DNA from 2 places in the Kumtagia sp. genome. Region 2 is predicted to be linked to the other one. Evidence: riboswitches for the same ligand, from Rfam matches in the RefSeq annotation. Region 2 holds a riboswitch; the other holds the start of a gene.
The links. A riboswitch is a leader RNA that binds a small molecule or an ion and turns the genes downstream of it on or off. The one in region 2 is predicted to bind S-adenosylmethionine.
Positions count from the first base shown of each region.

Region 1: another riboswitch for S-adenosylmethionine. It lies ahead of metA (homoserine O-acetyltransferase MetA); the one in region 2 lies ahead of AC5JDC_RS27320 (O-succinylhomoserine sulfhydrylase).

Region 1 covers NZ_JCACER010000037.1:60,517-64,678, reverse strand. Annotated here, with positions in the region: gene msuE (FMN reductase) at 877-1,434, shown strand; SAM riboswitch at 1,641-1,718, shown strand; gene metA (homoserine O-acetyltransferase MetA) at 1,774-2,715, shown strand; gene AC5JDC_RS14060 (hypothetical protein) at 2,947-3,222, shown strand; gene AC5JDC_RS14055 (class I SAM-dependent methyltransferase) at 3,248-3,979, opposite strand; gene gloB (hydroxyacylglutathione hydrolase) at 4,086-4,162, shown strand, end outside.
Region 2 covers NZ_JCACER010000102.1:1,004-5,165, forward strand. Annotated here, with positions in the region: gene AC5JDC_RS27305 (ion transporter) at 1-3, shown strand, start outside; gene AC5JDC_RS27310 (hypothetical protein) at 39-464, shown strand; gene AC5JDC_RS27315 (2'-deoxycytidine 5'-triphosphate deaminase) at 905-1,993, opposite strand; SAM riboswitch at 2,067-2,144, shown strand; gene AC5JDC_RS27320 (O-succinylhomoserine sulfhydrylase) at 2,201-3,394, shown strand; gene apaG (Co2+/Mg2+ efflux facilitator ApaG/CorD) at 3,468-3,860, shown strand; gene AC5JDC_RS27330 (antifreeze protein) at 4,075-4,162, opposite strand, start outside.

The sequences.
Region 1 (4,162 bases), on a different contig from region 2:
CGCGACCTCTGAACCGCCGTGCCTTTCTGCCGAAAGAAAGTAAACTGTCCCCTGAGCATACGTCGTCCTCGCCACGCCCTGCATCGCAGTCTGGCCATTGAGAAGATCGGGAAGACGGGCGGCCGCAGGATCGCTCATCTAATTTTATATGCGACCTTTCGGCCGCCCGTCCGGTGCTTCTTCGCCGCTTCATTTCCGGGTCATGGGATCGTACTCGCTACTCCGGCTTAAGTGACGCCGGCGATATCCCGCTCATGACGGCTCCTCAGGCCATACCGGAGCCCCGTCCCGCTCAAGGACGGGATCGTTGGAAACTCTGAAGCAGCGCCGGACCTCGCGGCCACGTTAGCCGCTACCTTCCGGACACCGGCCCCTCCCCGCAGACCACCGTCATGATCGGCGTTCCCGCAGGAGGGACTGGGGGTAGTATAAGGGAGGTGGAGAGGCAGGGGATAAAATGCCGCGAAAAGCACCTGCCGCATCGCCGCGAGCTTCGCGGCGAAGACAGGTAAGTGCCGGGGACAGTTTACTTTTTTCCGCCAGCGCAAGCCTTGGGACGCCGCCGCTTTTCTGCGGAAAGAAAATAACTGTCCCCCTGAGCCCATCCGCGCGAGCGCGGCAGCGCGCTGCTTTCTGCGCAAACATACAAGACTGGCTGCCGCGATGGCCAAGCCCTGCAAGCCGACCGAGAAAGCCAGACACACGGACCGGACTTTTGCTTCGCCGGCGCGTCCGCGCGAGCCACGGATCGGCCGTTCCGGCGCATTTTTGGAAAACCCATCCTGCCGGCGGCGCGCTTTTGAAATTCCCTCGCTCATATAATTCCACAAAATCTGTAGAGTTTATGCTGAAAGATCGATCTGCCGGGAGCATGGAATGTCGAGGAAGCTTGTGGTGGGCGTGTCGGGGAACGTGACGCGCCCCTCGAAGACGAAGGCCTTCGTCGACCATATCGCCGGCCGGCTGGCGACAGCCATAGGAGCCGCCTCAAGCACCTTCGACATCGAGGATCTCGGCCCGTCGCTCGGCGGCGCCAGGCGGCTTGCCGATCTCGACCCGGCCGCCGTGAACCTCGTCGAGCAACTCCTGGGCGCCGACGTCCTGGTGGTCGGATCGCCGACCTACAAGGGCAGCTACACCGGCCTGTTCAAGCACTTCTTCGATCTCATCGAGCCGGCATCGCTGCGCGGCAAGCCCGTCATCCTGGCAGCCACCGGCGGCGGCGAGCGCCATTCGCTGATCGTCGAGCACCAGCTCCGGCCGCTGTTCGGCTTCTTCGAGGCGCTGACCGTTCCGACCGCGATCTACGCTTCCGACAAGGATTTCGCCGGCGGCGCGCTGGCGTCCGAAGCGATCCGCGCCCGCGCCGACCAGGCGGTGGCCGAGGCGAGCCGGATCATCGGCGGCCCGGCGCGCGTCAGCCTCGCCGCCTGAGCCGGCCCCGCCCCGCAAGCGCGTCCGGCCGGCGGGCACTCGTCTTCGCCCCAGGCGGCAAAACCAGCCATCGCCCACGGCAGCCTGTTCGACCCTCGCCGCCCAATGGCGAGGCGCCCGGCTGGTCGGCGTCCGACGACGATTTGCCGCCGCAATTCGCGGCGACGGCTCCCCATTGACGTGAAACCCCTTCCGGCAGTATGAGCGCTGCCATCCGTGGTGATTTGGCCGGTCGGCTTGCAGCCACGTTAAACAAGTCGCTAAAGGACCGTCGGCAGAACAAGCCGTTTGGACCGGGCGCGACGTTCGCGGCCGGTTTTTTTGTTTGGAGGCAGCACCATGCCGATCAGGATCCCCAACCAGCTTCCGGCCCGCGACGTGCTGGTTCGCGAGGGCGTCTCGGTCATGGACGAGCGCACGGCCATGCGGCAGGACATCCGGCCGATGCAGATCGGCCTGCTCAACCTGATGCCCAACAAGATCCGCACCGAGACGCAGTTCGCGCGCCTGCTCGGCGCCACGCCGCTGCAGGTCGAGCTGACCCTGGTGCGCGTCGGCAACCACAAGGCCAAGAACACGCCCGAGGATCATCTGATCTCCTTCTACCAGACGTGGGAGGAAGTGGCGGACCGGAAATTCGACGGCTTCATCATCACCGGCGCGCCGATCGAGCTTCTGCCGTTCGAGCAGGTCGACTACTGGGACGAGCTGACGCGCATCCTCGACTGGACGACGACCAACGTCCATTCCTCCTTCTTCATCTGCTGGGGGGCGATGGCGGCGGCCTGGCATTTCCACGGCGTTCCCAAGCACACGCTGGGCAAGAAGGCGTTCGGCGTGTTCCGCCACCACAACAACGCGCCGGCCTCGCCCTATCTCGCCGGCTTTTCCGACGATTTCGCCATTCCGGTATCGCGCTGGACCGAGGTGCGCGCCGCCGACATCCCGGCCGATTCGGGGCTCGAACTGCTGATGGAATCGAGCGAGACGGGGCCCTGCCTGCTGGCGGAAAGGGCAGCGAACCGGCTCTATATCTTCAACCACATCGAATATGATTCCACCTCGCTCAAGGAGGAGTTCGACCGCGACGTGGCCGCCGGCACGCCGATCGAGGTGCCGCACGAATATTACCCGGACGACGATCCGGCCCGGCCGCCGCTCAACCGCTGGCGCTCGCACGCGCATCTGTTGTTCGGCAACTGGATCAACCAGGTGTATCAGACGACGCCCTATGAACTGGAGGAGATCGGCAGGAGCAGCGCCGAAGCCGTCATCCAGTGATCCGCCCGCCAGCGGGCAGCCGCCAAGATTTCGACTGGCCGTGGTCCTGCGGAAGCGGCCTTTCGCCGCCTGCCGGGGCAAGCCCGACATGGGGCAGGCCAGCTGTGGAAATTTCATTCGCCGAATACTTGCGGTCCTGCAATTCCCGGCTACCTTGGCGAGTGTAGGGCAAGGTGATCGCCACGCGATCCACCGGGGGGATTGGGGGAAATCTTGAAACGATCCGCTTTGATGGCGGTGCTTGCTTTGGCCGCCGTGACGGGCTGCACGCAGACGCCGAAGACCGTGGACGAAGTCATCGCAGGTTGTGTGAGAAAGGTTCACGGTTGGCAGTACGGCTGGCAGATCGAAGCCGCCCAACTGATGCGCGTCAGTCGGGAAAAGATGCCGGAACTCTTCTGCAAGCGGATTGTGACCGCCGTTCAACAGGGCCGCCTCTCGAGCAAGGACGCTTATAACCTGGACAGGGCCGCTTCACCCGTCTGGAAGATCATCAAGGGCCAGTAAGGCGCGCTTGGCGAACGGTCCTCCGCTACCCCGTCGCTGCGCCCTGCGGGTTGAGCACCGGCACGAAGACGCGGCGCGAGGCGCGCTGCGCCACCGGCAGGCCCTGGTAGAGCCGCTTCTGCGCCTCCACCACGATGACGCCCGAGAAGATCGGCCAGAAGCGGCGGCCGGAGCGCTCCAGCATCGGCTGCAGCCGCATCATGAAGCGCCGCTTCGACGGCGGGAAAAAGAGCGCGTCCGACCAGGCCGCCGGGGTGAAGTTGGCGTCGCGCAGCAGCTCGTTGAGCTGGCTGCGCGAGAACGGCCGGCCGGTGCCGAAGGGCGTGTGCTCGAAGCGCGCCCACACGCCGCGCCGGTTGGGCACCACGATGACGGCGCGGCCGGCCGGCGCCAGCACCCGCCAGATCTCCTTCAGCGTCTCGCGCGGGTTCTCGGCGTGCTCGAGCGAATGCACCAAAAGAATGCGGTCGACCGAGGCGTCGACCAGCGGCAGTTCCTCGTCGAAGACCAGCACCGTCGACGAGGCGCCCTCGCGCGGCCAGCGCACCGCCCCTTGCGTCGCCGGCATGAAGGCGAAGCTGCGCTCGGCCGCCGGCCCGAAGCGCTCCAGCCAGGGCAGCGCGTAGCCGAGCCCGACCAGCCTTTCGCCGGGCAGGTTCGGCCAGATCGCCGAGAGCGCCATGGTGATCGAGCGTTCCGCCATCTGGCCGAGCGGCGAGGCATAGAAGGCGCGCAGGTCGACGATGTCCGAATTCATGGTGCGAACGGTAGCCGCGCCGCCGCCTCAGTTCAACATCGGCGGATGGCGGGATGACAGCGCCGGACCACCGCTCTATCTATGCGGCGAACAGGAGAGGTGCCCAATGCCGATCGACATCGACCAGTTCATGTGCCGCACCGACAATTTCGGCGCGCTCGTCCGCGATCGCCAGAGCAGCGA
Region 2 (4,162 bases):
TAGCGGCGGCATTGCGGGGGAAGGCTATGGCAAGAAGCTTGACGATCTTCGGCGTCGTGCTGAGCACGCTGCTCGCTTCTGCGGTCAATGCATCCGGGGCCGCCCAGTGCAGCAAGGTTTCCTACAAGGCGGGGCGCGCCCAACTCAGCCAATACCTGTCGGGCCAAGGCTATTCGAGCGGGCAAGTCCGGTTTCTGCTGCGCAATGCCGATCAGCAGACCGGTCGTCTTCGGGTGGCTGACCTCAACGCGGGAAGCAAGGCCTGCGGCATCGATTCCGCCCGCGCCCATGTTCTCGGATGCACGCGCAGCATGATGCCTGGGCTGCTTCGGGATTCGAAAGACCTCGATGCGAAGAAAAGCTATCGCCATTGGGGCAGATCGCACCACACCGTGCGGGAGCTGATGTTCATCGGCGGTTTCTATGCATGTCTGGGCTCGGCGAAGGATGCGATGTTTCGCTGATTTGGAGCCGAGGTCGGTGCCGTAGCGCCTTTGGCGGGGTCAGCATATGCTCTTAGACCAGCTAACCGACCACCCGGCTTTGCTCAAGGATGTGGGACTTCCGCACCGCCGGAGCACTTCGCTGGCGTTCCGGCATGGATCCTATGGTCTGCGCGACGGCCTTCGGCCTGCTCCGCCATAGGATGACGAAGAGAGGAGCGTTTCCGCAAATCTTCAACCTTGGCGATTAGCCAACAATATCAATGCATTCGTCATCCTAGGGCGGAGCCGGAGCGCAGCGGAGGCGAAGACCCTAGGATCCATGCCGTACCGGTGGCGGAGAGTGCCGGCGGCGCAGAACTGGGGAGCGTACTCCGAGCTACAGGGCATTGCGCGATCGAACGCTTTGCCGCCCGGTCGCCCTCCGGAAACCAATGGCTGTCCCCTGCGCCACGCCCCGCTCAGCGAAAATGCTTCGACAGCTTCAGGCCCTGCGCCTGGTAGTTGGAGCCGAGGTCGGTGCCGTAGAGCGTCTTCGGCCGCGACAGCATGTGCTCGTAGACCAGCCGGCCGACCACCTGGCCGTGCTCGAGGATGAAGGGCACCTCGTGGCTGCGCACCTCCAGCACGGCGCGGCTGCCAGTGCCGCCGGCCGCCGAATGGCCGAAGCCGGGGTCGAAGAAGCCGGCATAGTGGACGCGGAACTCGCCGACCAGCGGGTCGAACGGCGTCATCTCGGCGGCGTAGGACGGCGGCACGTGCACGGCCTCGCGGCTGACCAGGATGTAGAACTCGTCGGGGTCGAGCACCAGCTCGCCCGGCTCGCCGCGGCGGTAGAGCGGCTCCCAGAAGTCGAACACATCGTGGGCGGCGCGCTTGTCGACGTCGACGATGCCGGTGTGGTGCTTGCCGCGATAGCCGACCAGGCCGTTCGCGTCGCCCATCAGGTCGATGGACAGCGCGATGCCGCTGCCCGAAATGTTCGGCTCCTCGGCGGCGACCAGCGTCTCGGTGTCGTGCAGCATCTGCAGCGAGAACTCGCCGATCACCGCATTGCCCTTGCGGAAGCGGATCTGCGACAGGCGCGAGCCGGCGCGCACGACGATCGGGAAGGTGCGCGGGCTGACCTCCAGCCACAGCGGCCCGGCATAGCCGGTGGCGATCTTGTCGAACTCCTGGCCGAAATCGGTCATCACCCGGGTGAAGATGTCGAGGCGGCCGGTCGAACTCTTCGGGTTGGCGGAGGCCGCGACGTCGGCGGGCAGCTTCAGGCTCTCCAGCAGCGGCACGATGTAGACGCAGCCGGTCTCCAGGACCGCCCCGTTGCTGAGGTCGATCTCGTGCAGCTTCAGCCGGGCGAGCTTGTCGGCGACGCGATGCTCGCGCCCCGGCAGGAAGCTGGCGCGCACGCGGTAGGCTTTTTCGCCGAGGCGCAGGTCGAGGCTGGCCGGCTGGATCTGGTCGGCGTCGAGCGGCCGGGCGGCGGCCAGAGCGCCGCCGTGGAACAAGGCTGCGATCTGGTGATCGGCTAATATTCCCTCTTCGCGCACGGCCGGCTCCGGTTGGACATCCTGCTTTAGCCAACCGCATGATTGACGCAAGCGTGTGGCGGGTTTATGGGGAGGTTTATCCCGTGGTGATTTGGCCGGTCGGCTTGCAGCCACGTTAAACAAGTCGCTAAAGGACCGTCGGGCCGCCAAGGCCATATGGACCGGTTGCGACGTCGCGGCCGGTTTTTTGTTTTTTGGGGAACGCCCATGACGCATGACGCTGAACGCGACTGGAAGCCGGCGACGAGCCTCGTCCACGGGGGCACGCTGCGCTCCGACCACGGCGAGACGTCGGAGGCGATCTTTCTCACCCAGGGTTATGTCTACGAAAGCGCCGAAGCCGCCGAAGCCCGCTTCAAGGGCGAGACGCCGGGCTTCATCTATTCGCGCTACGCCAATCCCACCGTCGACATGTTCGAGAAGCGCATGTGCGCGCTGGAAGGCGCCGAGGACGCGCGCGCCACCTCGTCGGGCATGGCCGCCGTCACCTCGGCGATCCTGTGCGGCCTTCGCGCCGGCGACCACATCGTGGCGGCGCGCGCGCTGTTCGGCTCGTGCCGCTGGGTGGTGGAGACGCTGGCGCCGCGCTACGGCATCGAGGCGACGCTGGTCGACGGCACGGACATCGCCAACTGGCACAAGGCGGTGCGGCCGAACACAAAGCTGTTCTTCCTGGAAAGCCCGACCAATCCGACGCTGGAGGTGATCGACATCGCCGCGGTGGCGAAGCTCGCCAACGAGATCGGCGCGCGGCTGGTGGTCGACAACGTGTTCGCCACGCCGCTGCAGCAGAAGCCGCTGCAGCTCGGCGCGCATGTCGTCGTCTATTCCGCCACCAAGCACATAGACGGGCAGGGCCGCTGCCTCGGCGGCGTCATCCTCTCCGACAAGAAGTGGATCGACGAGAACCTTCACGACTATTTCCGCCATACGGGCCCCAGCCTGTCGCCGTTCAACGCCTGGACGCTGTTGAAGGGGCTGGAGACGCTGCCGCTCAGGGTGCGCCAGCAGACCGAGAGCGCCGCAAAGATCGCCGACTTCCTGGCGGAGCGCCCGGAAATCGCCCGGGTCATCTATCCCGGCCGCGCCGACCATCCGCAGGCCGACGTGGTGAAGCGGCAGATGAGCGGCGGCTCCACTTTGATCTGCATCGAGCTGAAGGGCGGCAAGAAGGCGGCCTTCGCCTTCCAGAACGCGCTGAAGATCGTGCTGATCTCCAACAATCTCGGCGACGCCAAGAGCCTGATCACGCACCCGGCGACGACCACGCACAAGAACCTAACCGACGAGGCGCGGGCCGAGCTCGGCATCGGCCCCGGCACGGTCAGGCTGTCGGTCGGGCTGGAGGATGCCGGCGACCTTGTGACCGACATCGAGCGGGCGCTGAAGGCGGCGGCATAGGCCTCCCGGACCCAAAGGACGGGTTGACCTCGCCGTCTTCAAGGTTGATCCTGACGGCGTTATGGAGCGCATCATGTACCGGACCATGACGCACGACATCGAAGTGAGCGTCGAGCCCTTCTACCTGGCCGACCGCTCCGACCCCGAGGCGGGCCGCTACGTCTGGGGCTACCGCGTCACCATCGACAACCAGTCGGACGAGCACGTGAAGCTCCTGTCGCGCTACTGGCACATCACCGACGGAACCGGCCGCGTCGAGGAAGTGCGCGGGCCGGGCGTGGTCGGCGAGCAGCCGGAGCTCGATCCGGGCGACAGCTACCAGTACATGTCGGGTTGCCCGCTCTCGACGCCGTCCGGCATCATGGTCGGCCGCTACACCATGCGCAACGCGCGCGGCGACACGTTCGACGTCGCCATTCCGGCTTTTTCGCTCGACCTCCCGGATGGGAGGCGCACGGTGAATTGAGGAATAAGCGCCGGGGACAGTTTACTTTTTTCGGCCCGCGCGACTTCTGAACCGCTGCGGCTTTCTGCCGAAAGAAAGTAAACTGTCCCCTGAGCCAAGCCTGCGAACGCGTCAGGGTTTCTGACGCTCGAACACGCCGAGTTCGATCGAAGGCACTGCGTCGACGTCCTGCAAGGCTTGCGCTTCGAGGAAGCCGCGCCGGCGCCGGGTGGCGTCACCCCTTCAGCCTGGTGTTGCAGAGGCTGTAGTAGCCGCCGCCCTTCTGCACCCATTTCAGACCGCCGAGCGTGTCGTTGGTCTTG